Regions from separate parts of the Pseudomonas sp. H2_A10 genome, predicted to be linked through region 2. Evidence: predicted binding sites of a transcription regulator. Region 2 holds the regulator's gene; the other holds the start of a gene.
What was found. Region 2 encodes sigma-54, which starts transcription at its own class of promoters, with help from an activator protein. Its sites were predicted from a motif close to ANTGGCATNNANNTTGCTNT; they were not measured.
Positions count from the first base shown of each region.

Region 1: AB4O23_RS11235 (circularly permuted type 2 ATP-grasp protein) is a predicted target of sigma-54. The motif match lies at 1,856-1,875, and genes of this name have one in related genera.

Region 1 is NZ_CP162821.1:2,395,615-2,400,024, reverse strand. It holds gene AB4O23_RS11240 (alpha-E domain-containing protein) at 1-409, opposite strand, end outside; gene AB4O23_RS11235 (circularly permuted type 2 ATP-grasp protein) at 414-1,823, opposite strand; gene AB4O23_RS11230 (ribonuclease E inhibitor RraB) at 2,224-2,565, opposite strand; gene AB4O23_RS11225 (hypothetical protein) at 2,775-3,011, opposite strand; gene AB4O23_RS11220 (START domain-containing protein) at 3,115-3,720, opposite strand; gene AB4O23_RS11215 (YkgJ family cysteine cluster protein) at 3,762-4,016, opposite strand; gene AB4O23_RS11210 (translation initiation factor 2) at 4,178-4,410, opposite strand, start outside.
Region 2 is NZ_CP162821.1:5,952,118-5,956,527, forward strand. It holds gene lptC (LPS export ABC transporter periplasmic protein LptC) at 1-434, shown strand, start outside; gene lptA (lipopolysaccharide transport periplasmic protein LptA) at 421-954, shown strand; gene lptB (LPS export ABC transporter ATP-binding protein) at 954-1,679, shown strand; gene AB4O23_RS27705 (RNA polymerase factor sigma-54) at 1,878-3,371, shown strand; gene hpf (ribosome hibernation-promoting factor, HPF/YfiA family) at 3,447-3,752, shown strand; gene ptsN (PTS IIA-like nitrogen regulatory protein PtsN) at 3,763-4,227, shown strand; gene rapZ (RNase adapter RapZ) at 4,230-4,410, shown strand, end outside.

The DNA of each region.
Region 1 (4,410 bases), 2.4 Mb from region 2:
CGCAGAAACGGCTCATGCCGTAGCGGCCCAGGCCTTGTTGGGCGATATCGCGGATATCCAGCCAGGTGGCGTTGATGTTTTCCCACATGTCGGCGGTAATTCGCCCACGCACCGCATGGGCACTGGCCCGCGCGGCGCCGAGACAACTGTAGATACTGGCCGGGTTGGCCGCGTCCAGAGCGAAGAAGTGCAGCAGGTTTTCGGCATGCAATTCACCGTGGCGCTCGCGGTAATCCTCCAGGGTGCCGGTGATCAATAACGGCATGGCCAGTTCATGCAGGCCATCGCCGCGCCCGTCCTGGGGCATCAGCGACAACGAATAACTGACATCGAGCATGCGTGCGAGGTTTTCGGCGCGCTCAAGGTAGCGCGACATCCAATATAAATCCGAGGCAGTTCTGCTCAACATGGCATCAGTCCTCCACCACCCAGGTGTCTTTGGTGCCGCCGCCCTGGGACGAGTTGACCACCAGCGAACCTTCGCGCAGCGCCACACGGGTCAAGCCGCCGGGGACTACACGGGTTTCCTTGCCGGACAACACAAACGGGCGCAGGTCGATGTGCCGTGGGGCGATACCGTTTTCGACAAAGGTCGGGCAGGTGGACAGGCATAGGGTCGGTTGGGCGATATAGGCGTGGGGCTTGGCCTTGATACGCGCACGGAAGGCTTCGATCTCGGCCGCGGTGGACGCGGGCCCCACCAGCATGCCGTAGCCGCCGGAGCCTTGGGTTTCCTTGACCACCAAGTCCGGCAGGTTGGCCAGCACGTGGGACAGTTCATCAGGTTTGCGGCACTGGAAGGTCGGCACGTTCTTCAGGATCGGTTCTTCATCCAGGTAAAAACGGATCATCTCGGTGACGAAGGGATACACCGACTTGTCATCCGCCACCCCGGTGCCGATGGCATTGGCCAGCACCACGTTGCCTGAACGATAGGCGGCGAGCAGGCCGGGTACGCCGAGCATGGAGTGCGGATTGAACGCCAGCGGGTCGAGAAACGCGTCGTCGAGGCGACGGTAGATCACGTCCACCGCCTTGGGGCCGTCGGTGGTGCGCATAAATACGCGGTCATCACGCACGAACAAGTCAGCCCCTTCCACCAGTTCCACACCCATTTCCCGAGCGAGGAACGCATGCTCAAAAAAGGCGCTGTTGAACCGCCCCGGCGTCAGTACCACCACGCTGGGGTTATCCAGGGGGCTGGAGCTTTTCAGGGTATCGAGCAGCAGGTTGGGGTAATGGTCGATGGGCGCGATGCGCTGGGCCGCGAACAGTTCGGGGAACAGGCGCATCATCATCTTGCGGTCTTCGAGCATGTAGCTGACACCGCTGGGTGTACGCAGGTTGTCCTCCAGCACGTAGTAAGTGCCATCGCCATCACGTACGAGATCGACCCCGGAGATGTGGGAATACAGATCACGGTGCAGATCCAGCCCCTGCATCGCCAATTGATATTGCTCGTTGGCCAGCACCTGTTCGGCGGGAATGATGCCGGCCTTGATGATGCGTTGCTCGTGGTACAGGTCGGCCAGAAACATGTTCAGCGCCTTGACCCGCTGGATGCAACCGCGCTCGACCACCCGCCATTCACTGGCCGGAATACTGCGCGGGATGGTGTCGAAGGGGATCAGGCGCTCGGTGCCTTGCTCGTCCCCGTACAGGGTGAAGGTGATCCCGGCGCGGTGAAACAGCAAATCGGCTTCGCGGCGACGCTGGGCCAAGAGTTCTGCCGGGGTGTCGGCCAACCAGCGGGCGAATTCGCGGTAGTGCGGGCGCACCTGCCCCGCCCCATCGTACATCTCATCGTAATAAGTGCGGATCATGCCGTACTCCTTGTCACTCGGACGCAAGAACCATCGCAAGGCCCGTGCCATCGGCATAAACACTTAAAAATCAGTGTGTTGAATTAATCCAGGCACCTTGTCGCACCTTCCTGGTGCACAGAATGCCCGGCGTGTTGTCCTGCGCTTCATCGCAATGCAGGCTTTGACTATCAACAGCATAGCCAGAGTTGATTTCACTGCCCGGTCAAGCCTGCGGATAATCGCGTCATCTGCTGAATAACCTTTGGCGCTCCGCTCTTCCCTTTAGGCCACCCTCGTTGGGTGGCTTTTTTTTAGGGTTCAAAAAGTACGGTAGGCGTCGCGCGGCGTTTCAGGTCATACAAACAAAATCGGCCGACCCTGAGGTCAGCCGATACACGGCGTTGCGCGTGACAACCCACTACATGGGTAACGGGCGAACCGGGTGCTTGACGCCCCACCCTTCTATGATGCCGCCAAGGGGCTCCACCACTGCTTCAAAGTCCTGCTCGAAGTCTCCTATGCCGTCGTAGGTTGCAAACATGACCTTGCTTAGCTCCAGGTACCAGGCGCCATCGTCGCGCGCACTGACCTGGGCGTTCAGCGACTCGCCGCGAAACTCACCCGCCGCCCTGCGCGCCCGTTCCTCATCCGGGAAAATGGCGTAGAACTCGATGGGGTGGAAACGTGAAAAATCGAAGCCGCCTTCTTTCATGCGGCGCAGAACGTGGGTACTGATGTCTTCTTGATAGGCTGTGCTCATGAAACGTCCTCCTCAAACCGATGGATAGACTTTCCGTGCTTCCCGAAGCCCGCACCTACCGGCGCGGGAACGGCCATGACATCACCGCTGGAAAACAAGCATGTAGCTGACAAGACCAGACCTTAGCGATTCATTCGCTGATCTCGCTTGCAGAGTAGCGCGAAGCTATCACCTCCACCAGAGGGGCTTGATGGGCGTAAAGGGAATATTCAGGCTGAGGGAGAAATGTCGAGGATCTGGATACTGTTCTGGTCTTTGAGAATCTTGACCGTCGGCTCGGATTGGCGACCTTCGAGGTCGTTGAGGTCGAGTTCAGCGGCGACGGGCACCAGCTTGTTGCGAATCATGTGCGCAGCGTCTTCGAGGCTGGGCTTTTGTTCGCAGGTGAACTGCTCCACGGACTGCTCGCCGTGATCATCAACGAAGGTAATTTGCCACGTTTGCATCGGTGCCTCCTCGATAAAGCCCGCGTATGGGCTCACAGGTATCTGGACCTTGAGGGCGCGCTAAACGTTCCGCTCAAGGCCTGAGGCACCGGATCAACCGCGCTTATTTTTCAGCGTGGTCTTTCAAGGCTTTCAACGTGTTGAACGGGGCATCCACCACGAATTTGTTCGCCAGCCACGACGGCACGCTGCCGCCTGGCTCGGTGTGGACCTGGTAAGTCACTTCGGTCTGGTTGTCGCCTTTGGGCACCAGCTTCCAGAAACCCTCGACCTGGGCGACACGCACATAACCTTTTTCGTCCGGCTTGTAGGTCGGCACGCCCTCAAGCTTGCGGGTTACGCTGCCATCGGCGTTTTTGATGGTGGTGACATGAATATAGGAATCACGATCGGTCACCGGGAATGGGGCGTTGAACTGCGTGTAGGTCCAGGCCTCGTCGCCTTTTTTATCTACCAGCTTCTGGGATTTGCATTCGTGGATCCAGGAACAGGCACCGGCGACATCTTCTTGCAGCGCAACGATCTTGGCCACGGGCGCCTTGATCACGGTTACACCGCGATAGGCCTTGTATTTGGAACCCGCCACTTCGCTCAGGGACACCTTGATCCCCTCTTCGTCCTTGGCGACCTGCCAGTCTTCAGCTTGTGCAGTGGCAGCACACAACAGCGTAAAACCGCACAGCACCGCCATTCGTTTCAGCGAACCCATTGTTGTATTCCTTATTGTTGACGTTCCGAGAGTAAAGCCCATCAAGCCGCCGTCATCTGCTCCCACCAGCCGATCAACCGGATCGCATCGGCCTGGTCGGTGCCGCACACATCGATATCCGCCTTGAAATCACTGCACACCGCCGGGCGCTCCGGCTGCCCGAACAGTTGGCACAGCTGTTCGACCGACAGGTGCAGGCAGCGTTCGCCCGCGGGCTTGCCATTAGGCATTCCGGGTAACGGCGAACTGATGGAGGGGGCAATGCAGCAGGCGCCACAGCCTTCACGGCAATTCATGACCAGCAGGTCCTCGACGACTCAATAGGGATGGCCGGGCTAGGGTACGCCCTTAAACAGCCGTTTTAAAATGGGCTAACACGGGTTTTTCGCATAAAACAAACATGACCGACCGGTCTGCGACAGATGGTCAATGACTCGCGTCACGCACGGGGGAAAGTTTACTGCTTGAACTCAAACTCCAACGCGGCGCCTTCCACCTCCCGGCGTTCCTCGTTGCGCAATTGCAGCTTCATTTCATTGCTGAGCAAACGGCCGTTGATCTGGAAGGCACTGTTGTCAGTGGGCTTCTCGCCGAACATCGGTGGCAGCAACGGCACGCTCTTGGGCTTGGGCATGGTGCCTAGCGGCTGCAGGTGCCGGACCATGTCCGAAGGCAGGGACAGGTCCAACT
Region 2 (4,410 bases):
ATTACGCCACCAACGCCTACAGCGTGCAGTTCCTGCCGGACGGCAAGGTGCAGTACGAAATGACCTCGGACAAGGTCGAGCATTTGAAGACGACCGAAGTCACCCTGCTGACCAATCCGGACCTGAACCTGTATCGCGGCACTGAGTTTCCGTGGCACGTCACCAGCAAGCGTGGCGAGGTGAACCCGGACGGTACCGAGGTAGAACTGATTGATTCGGTGCGTGTTGCACGCACTGACGCCCAGAAACGCGACACGGTGATTACTACCAGTCGCATGACCGTATTCCCGCAGAAGCAATATGCGCAGACCGAGCAAGACGTTAGAATCGACGGCGCTGGCGGTGTATCGACTGGCAAGGGAATGAAAGCGTATTTGAAAGAAAGCAGGATACACCTGCTATCGAACGTAAGAGGACAGTATGAGGCTCGTTAAAACTCTCCCTATTTTGCTCAGTCTGGGCGCAGCACTGGGAAGCGTGAGCGCCTGGGCTCTGCCGAACGATAGCCAGCAGCCGATCCACATCTCGGCTGACGATGCGCAACTGGATGACAAGCAAGGTGTAGCGACCTACACCGGCGGCGTGATCATTACCCAGGGGTCGATGAAGATCACCGGCAATACCGTGACACTGACGCGCACCCCAAACGGTGATATTGACGTCGTGACCTCGGTGGGCAACCTGGCTTACTTCGAACAGAAGCAGTCGGCTACCGATACAGGCCCGATGAAGGGCTACGGCAAGACCATCCAGTACCATGCCCAGCAGAACCGCATTGTATTGATCGACCAGGCCAAGGTGCTGAGCCCCGATGGCAACTCCACGGAAGGTGAAAAAATCACCTATGACACCGTGAAGCAGATCGCCAACGCCGGTCGAGCCAATGGCAACAAGGTAACTGCGCCACGTCCGCGTATCGACATGGTTATCCAGCCGAAGAAGAAGGCCGAGTAATGGCAACCCTGAAAGCCCAGCATCTGGCCAAGGCCTATAAAAGCCGTCAGGTCGTGCGCGACGTCAGCCTGTCGATCGACAGCGGCCAGATCGTCGGCTTGCTCGGCCCCAACGGCGCCGGCAAGACCACATGCTTCTATATGATCGTCGGCCTGGTCCAGGCAGATCAGGGTCGCGTACTGATCGACGACCTGGATGTCAGCCATCAGCCGATGCACGGCCGTGCTCGCGCCGGTATCGGCTATCTCCCGCAAGAAGCCTCGATCTTCCGCAAACTGTCGGTTGCCGACAACATCATGGCTATCCTTGAGACCCGCAAGGAACTCGACCGTGACGGCCGCCGCCAAGAGCTGGAAAGCCTGCTGCAGGAGTTCCACATCAACCACATTCGCGACAACCTTGGCATGAGCCTGTCCGGTGGCGAGCGTCGTCGCGTGGAAATCGCCCGCGCCCTGGCGACCGCGCCAAAGTTCATCCTGCTGGACGAACCGTTTGCCGGCGTCGACCCGATTTCGGTCGGCGACATCAAGCAGATCATCCATCACCTCAAGGCCAAGGGTATCGGCGTATTGATCACCGACCACAACGTGCGTGAAACCCTCGATATCTGCGAAACCGCGTATATCGTCAACGATGGCCAGTTGATCGCCGAAGGCGATTCCGCGACCATCCTGGCCAACGAACTGGTCAAGGAAGTGTACCTGGGTCACGAGTTCCGCCTGTAAAACCACCTGTATGAACAGGGGGTGGCAGGTCGTTTGTCCGAAGCGCGCGTACCAAAGAAAAACCTACGGTTTTTTTATTGTTACCGCGCTCTAGGCAAAGCCCTCGATATCAGGCATATAATTTGCTTATGTTTGGCGCTCACGCGCCCTGTCGTGGATGGCGCATTGCGCCGGCGAATAAGGTGTTAAGCCCCTGCCATGAAACCATCGCTAGTCCTGAGAATGGGCCAGCAGCTGACGATGACACCGCAGCTGCAACAGGCCATCCGCCTGCTCCAATTGTCGACCCTGGACCTGCAACAGGAAATCCAGGAGGCCCTGGAGTCCAATCCGATGCTCGAACGCCAGGAAGAAGGCGACGACTTCGATAATGCAGACCCGCTGGCCGACAACATCGAGCAAAAAACCAATTCCGACGTGCAGGAACCCTCCTACCAGGAAACCGCCCCAACGGTGGATAACCTTGAGGAAGGCGACTGGAACGAACGCATTCCCAACGAACTCCCGGTGGATACCGCCTGGGAAGACGTCTACCAGACCAGCGCGAGCAGCCTGCCCAGCAACGATGATGACGAGTGGGACTTCACCACCCGCACCTCCGCCGGCGAAAGCCTGCAGAGCCATCTGTTGTGGCAACTGAACCTCGCACCGATGTCCGACACCGATCGCCTGATCGCCGTCACGCTGATCGATTGCATCAACAACCAGGGTTATCTGGACGAGACGCTCGAGGAGATTCTGGAGGCCTTCGACCCTGAACTGGACATTGAGCTGGACGAAATCGAAGCCGTCCTGCACCGCATCCAGCAGTTCGAGCCTGCGGGCATTGGCGCCCGCTCCCTGAGCGAATGCCTGTTGCTGCAACTGCGCCAGCTGCCCGCCAAGACACCTTGGCTGGCTGAAGCCCAGCGCCTGGTCACCGATTACATCGACCTGCTGGGCAGCCGCGACTACAGCCAGTTGATGCGCCGCATGAAGCTCAAGGAAGATGACCTGCGCCAGGTTATCGAACTGGTGCAAAGCCTCAACCCGCGCCCGGGCTCGCAGATCGAGTCCAGCGAAGCCGAATATGTGGTCCCTGACGTGATTGTGCGCAAGGACAACGAACGCTGGCTGGTGGAATTGAACCAGGAGTCGGTGCCACGCCTGCGGGTCAACCCGCAATATGCCGGTTTTGTGCGCCGCGCCGACACCAGCGCCGACAACACCTTCATGCGCAACCAGTTGCAGGAAGCCCGCTGGTTCATCAAGAGCCTGCAGAGCCGTAACGAAACCCTGATGAAAGTTGCCACCCAGATCGTCGAGCATCAGCGCGGCTTCCTGGAATACGGCGACGAGGCGATGAAGCCTCTGGTGCTGCATGACATCGCCGAGGCGGTAGGCATGCACGAATCAACGATTTCACGGGTGACGACGCAAAAATTCATGCATACCCCACGGGGTATATATGAGCTCAAATACTTTTTCTCCAGCCATGTCAGCACCTCCGAAGGCGGCGAATGCTCGTCCACGGCGATCCGCGCGATCATCAAAAAACTGGTTGCCGCGGAAAATCAGAAAAAGCCGTTGAGTGACAGCAAGATCGCTGGTTTACTGGAGGCACAAGGCATTCAGGTCGCCCGTCGAACCGTCGCCAAGTACCGCGAGTCCCTTGGGATCGCGCCTTCCAGCGAGCGTAAGCGTTTGATGTGACGGGCGGGCCACAGCGTTCCAGTGGCAGGCGTCTTTGCCTGCCGCTTTATGCACTGGCAACGAAGGAGAAGCTGTATGCAAGTCAACATCAGTGGACACCAGCTGGAAGTCACCAAGCCCCTGCGTGAGTACACCGAGAGCAAGCTGAACAAGCTTGCGGGGCATTTTGACAAGATCACCAACGTGCAGGTCATCATGGAGGTCGATAAGCTCAAGCAGAAAATCGAGGCCACCCTGCACGTACCGAATGCCAAGCTCGTCGCCAATGCTGAGCATGAGGACATGTACGCGGCGATTGACTCGCTCTACGACAAGCTGGACCGCCAACTCATAAAGCATAAGGAAAAGAATCTGCACCTGATGCAAGGTACAGGTCGTTAACTCTCCCCCCATGATCCGACTTGAAACCATCCTGACCCCCGGCCGTTCCCTCGTGAACGTGCCGGGCGGCAGCAAGAAAAAAGCCCTTGAACAAATTGCCAACCTGATCGCCCGCGAAGTGCCGGATCTGGAGATGCAAGTTGTCTTCGAGGCACTGGTTGCCCGTGAAAAACTCGGTTCCACCGGTTTTGGCAACGGCATCGCCATTCCTCACTGCCGCCTCAAAGGCTGTGACACCCCCGTGAGCGCCCTGCTGCATCTGGAAGCTCCGATCGATTTTGACGCCATCGACGGCGCCCCGGTTGACCTGCTATTTGTGCTGCTGGTCCCGGAAGCCGCCACCGATGCGCACCTGGAACTGCTCCGGCAGATCGCCAGCATGCTCGACCGCAAGGAGGTACGCGACAAACTGCGCAGTGCCAGCAGCAACGCGGCGCTGTATCAAGTTGTCCTGGATGAACAAAACGGGCAGTAATCATGCGTTTGATCATCGTCAGCGGCCGCTCAGGCTCGGGTAAAAGCACCGCCCTCAATGTTCTTGAGGACAGCGGCTTCTATTGCATCGACAACCTGCCCGCCGGCCTGCTGCCGGAACTGGCCGAACGGGCGCTTATCCACACCGAGTTGGCGCAACCCCTGGTGGCGGTTTCGATTGATG